Regions from separate parts of the Globicatella sanguinis genome, predicted to be linked through region 2. Evidence: predicted binding sites of a transcription regulator. Region 2 holds the regulator's gene; the other holds the start of a gene.
What was found. Region 2 encodes HrcA, which represses chaperone genes, less so after heat shock. Its sites were predicted from a motif close to TTAGCACTCNNNNNNNNNGAGTGCTAA; they were not measured.
Positions count from the first base shown of each region.

Region 1: CYJ72_RS08630 (co-chaperone GroES) is a predicted target of HrcA. The motif match lies at 1,367-1,393, and genes of this name have one in related genera.

Region 1 covers NZ_CP126962.1:1,922,929-1,925,348, forward strand. Annotated here, with positions in the region: gene CYJ72_RS08620 (hypothetical protein) at 59-220, shown strand; gene CYJ72_RS08625 (DUF5960 family protein) at 1,011-1,304, shown strand; gene CYJ72_RS08630 (co-chaperone GroES) at 1,422-1,688, shown strand; gene groL (chaperonin GroEL) at 1,702-2,420, shown strand, end outside.
Region 2 covers NZ_CP126962.1:350,048-352,467, forward strand. Annotated here, with positions in the region: gene dnaK (molecular chaperone DnaK) at 1-153, opposite strand, end outside; gene grpE (nucleotide exchange factor GrpE) at 179-781, opposite strand; gene hrcA (heat-inducible transcriptional repressor HrcA) at 803-1,816, opposite strand; gene CYJ72_RS01455 (YitT family protein) at 2,284-2,420, opposite strand, start outside.

The DNA.
Region 1 (2,420 bases), 1.0 Mb from region 2:
GTAGGCGATTTTACGGTATAATAAAATCATAAAAAATATTTATGATGGAGGGTGTAAAATGAAAGAGCCGGATAAAGAAAAAGTAGTAAATTGGGATAATCTATCTGAAAACCTAGACGATTTAAATATTGATGGCGTTTTAAATGGTGAAGATAGTAACCAACATATTGTAGCGACAGAAGAAGAATTTCAAGAGCTTTTAAAAGGATTATTCGAATAATTTTTTTGCCGAAGCAGAGTAGCAGCGCTTAACGCAATACTCTTTGCTTTGGTTTTTATGTTTAATTATCAAGACGGCTGTTAAAGCAGTGAAATCATTAGTTCATCTGAGTGATGTAGTCTCTAGTTGAGAAAAAAGATTGTAAAAGTTATATATAGAACAAGTAAATTGATTGAATCTTGAATTAAGAGCAGTATAATGAATGTAAAGATATCAATTGAAATATTAATAATTAAAACGACTAAGAATACCTATGAATGAGAGGTGCAGTAAAGTATTCATATTTACCTTAAAAGCTGTTATGGCTTTATAGAATGTGAAGGATGTTCCCCAAGTGAATACTAATCGTAGTCGTTTTTTTATAGCCTCAATTCAATCAATAAAGGATTTATCATTATTTGGCAAACCATCCATTATCGCGGTGATGTCCATTCAATAACTAAGTCCTAAGTAAGACTATAAACTACTTAATAACATGGAAGGAGGATAGCGCCTTGAAACCGTCTGAAAACTGAAAGGAGGTTATCCAACTATCTCTGTCTTGGCCGTACAGTAGAACGGCTTTTTTGTTTGAAATAAGAAGCTTAAATGAGTAAACATTATGAAATGACTGGTTGAAGAAAAAAGCTGATTAAAATTATCCCATTTCAGTTTTAGAAAAAATATTAAATCATCCAGAATTTAAGTTAAAATATATTAATAGTTCATCTGATGGAGTATTAGCAACTAGAGTTACTTGAAAACTCTATGAGGATATGATAGTTTATAAGCTAACAGAGGTGATCGAGTGATGGATAATCAGTTGCTTAATCCTAATCATAATTTTTATCCAGAAGATGATTCTTTTTTACGCTTTGAAAAAGCATATTATCAAATTGCTAAGGCGGTCTATCCTGCGTGGAGTATAGAGGCGAAAATGATTCAACAACTTAAAAAAAGTTCTCAAAAGGTAATCCAGATCGCACCGCCCGAGACGATTGATAACCAGACTTATAATTTTCATTTTAAGCAAATTTACGATAATGCAGGGAATGCCTGGTTTCAATTCGTGAACGTCCAACAACAGTTACCCAAGTCAAATTAATTTGAATAATCTAGTCAAACTACTTGCTTTTTGACCAAAAATGACCTATTATTATAACTGTATTAGCACTTAAGGTGATAGAGTGCTAAAAATATCAAATAGTGGAGGAATACAATCATGTTAAAACCCTTAGGAAAACGTGTATTAATCAGACTAGAATCAAATGAAAAAGTTTCAACAGGTGGGTTAGTATTAGCAAGTGCTGCAAAAGAAAAACCAACTCAAGGTGAAGTAATTGCTTTAGGTCAATTAGTAACCGAAGAAGATATCGTGAAAACAGGCGATGTTGTTTTATTCAATGAGTTTTCAGGAACAACCATTACTCATGAAGGTACTGACTACTTAGTCATTGATTTAGAAGAAGTATTAGCAATTTTAGGATAGGAGATAGTAGATAATGGCAAAAGAATTAAAATTTTCAGAAGATGCTCGCGCTTCATTATTACGCGGAGTCGATATTTTAGCAAATACCGTTAAAACCACTTTAGGACCAAAGGGCCGTAATGTGGTGTTAGATAAAACATATGGTTCTCCATTAATTACCAATGATGGTGTGACGATTGCTCGTGAAATTGAATTAGAAGATCGTTTCGAAAACATGGGAGCACAATTAGTATTAGAAGTTGCTTCAAAAACCAATGACGTAGCTGGTGACGGAACGACTACCGCAACAGTTTTAACCCAAGCAATTGCACGTGAAGGAATGAAAAACGTTACTGCTGGTGCCAATCCAGTAGGAATTCGTCGTGGAATTGATATGGCAACGAAAGTAGCCGTAGAAGCGTTAAAAGGTTTATCACAACCTGTATCATCTAAAGATGCGATTGCTCAAGTTGCAGCTGTTTCTTCAGGAGATGAAGAGATTGGTGCATTAATTGCTGATGCAATGGAAAGAGTCGGCAATGACGGTGTTATTACGATTGAAGAATCTAAATCCATTGACACTGAATTATCAGTAGTAGAAGGGATGCAATTTGATCGTGGTTACTTATCACAATACATGGTATCTGACAACGAGAAGATGATTGCGAACTTAGAAAACCCGGCAGTATTTATTACAGACCGTAAAATTACCAATATTCAAGATGTTTTACCATTATTAGAGGAAATTATGCA
Region 2 (2,420 bases):
TTCCCCTACTTGAATTTCATCGTTTTTAAAAGCAACAACTGAAGGTGTGGTACGATTACCTTCTGGGTTTGGAATAATTTTTGCTTCTCCACCTTCTAAGACAGAGACAGCTGAGTTTGTAGTACCTAAGTCAATACCAATAATTTTAGCCATTTTACATTTCTCCTTTATAATTTAATTATTGAGATACAATAACCATTGCTGGTCGTATCACGCGTTCATGCAATAAATATCCTTTTTGTAAAACATTGATTACCACGTCAGAATCTTGACCTTCTTCTGCTTCCATCACGCTGACTGCTTGGTGGAAATTAGGGTCAAATTTTTCTCCCATTGGATCAATGACTTTAATGTTTTCACTTTCCAAAGCATTTTGTAATTGTGAGAGAACCATCTCAACACCTTTTTTCAATGCTTTAGCGTCATCAGAATTAGTCTCGCTTTGTAAAGCGCGTTCTAGATTATCAACTACTTCTAACATTGAAGTTGCTAATTTTTGCGAACGATATTTTGCTAAATCTTGACGATCCTTAGCATTCGTTCTTTTCATATTCGCAATTTCAGCTTGTAATCTTAGCACTTGGTCTTCTAGAGCATCATTTTTTGCTTCTAATTCAGCAAGTGGATTCTCTTCCACCTTTGTTTCTACTGTTTCATCAACAGTTGAGCTTGCTTCTACTTCTGCTGTTGTTTCTTCAACATCTTTGGTAGTTTGGGATTCAACTTCAACTTCTGAAACATCTTTTTCTAATTCTTCATTACGTTTGTTTTCTTCTGCCACTACGATACCTCCTTTTAATTGTTAATAATTCGATAGTTCGATTAATAAATCTTGCATTCCTGTCATAATTTTATGATAAGGCATTGTCGCAGGACCTACCAAACCAAAGGTAATGACATGATTGCCAATTTTACTTTTCGCCGTAACGATACTTACATTTTTAAAGTGATACGGTGGCGTTGTAAAATCAAATGTGACATTCAAACCAACTTTTGCATCAGTTAAAATTTGATACCAGGCTTCGTTTCCATCGATTAAATCAAACAAAGTGCGCCAGCCTTCAGTTGGTAGTTCTGGATCAATGAGATCAAACAAATGATTTTTTCCTGCAACATGATAATACTGACTGTCATGTGCTTCGTTTGCCTTTTTGATTAAAGAGGCAAAATTCAATTGTACTGAAACAGCCTGTTGAATTTTTAAGGGAATTGTCAATTTCATACGTTGATACACATCATCTAATGTTAAATCGATCAATTCATCTTGAATAATTTGTTCAATCTTATCGATTGCCTCGTCTTTTAAAGCATATGGTAAATCAAATAATTGACTTTCAACCTGTCCATGGTCACTAATCACTGACGCAATGAGTTGATAATCCGATAATTTGGTTAATTTAAAATCGCGCATCCTACGATGACTCAGATTCGAAATCAAAACGACAACCGGATAACCAGTATATTGTGCTAACTGATTAGTCGCATGCAAGACAAATTGTTGAACATCATAATATCGTTCACCAAATAACTTATTTGATTGTTCTGGCTTATTTTCAGACTCTTGCTTTATTTGTTCGATTAATTGATCAATGTAAAATTGGTAGCCTTCATAAGAAGGAATACGACCACTTGAACTATGAGCTTTCATTAGAAACCCTAATTGCTCGAGCGCCATCATATCATTACGAACAGTAGCTGGACTTACTTGTAAGACACTTCTTTGCAATAAAGTCCTCGAACCGATAGGTTCTTCGGTCTCTCCGTACAATTTAACAATCAACTGTAATATCTGTTGTTGTCTAGGCGTTAAATTCATCTATTTTTCTCACCTCACTAATTAGCACTTATACACTTGGAGTGCTAACCTATCTATATCATACACCCTACTATAGCCTTTGTCAACACTTTTTAATAAAAAATTAGCACTCTTTTATAGAGAGTGCTAATCAACAGAAGGTTGTTATTATAAGGTTTTGTATAACAATGATAAAATGTTTAGTTTAAAATAGAAAATAATTGCTAAAAACAAAGCCATTAATCGAGTCATAAAAAAGTTGGTTAGGGCTCCTGTACTAACAGTTACTTCATACAGAGAGTTAGCTATTTGCTTTATAACTTTCGTAATCGTCTCTTTGCTTCCATCTCATAATGAGTAAGTTTCGATTGAAGGCAATAATGGCTTTTAGGTCGCAATACCAGACTTTCCATTGATTAATCCATCATCAAAACATGGTAGCGACTTGAAATGACTAGCTTTTACTATATTACCATGTCCCTAATAAATTAAGGTTCATTACCAGAAAGGTTGGTCACTGCCGGTGTATCATTTTCAGGTTCGATAAAGAAAGTAAAGCCTTCGCCGACTACTTGATGAATATCGGTGACGGTTACAAATGCCTTAGGGTCAATTTCATGAACAA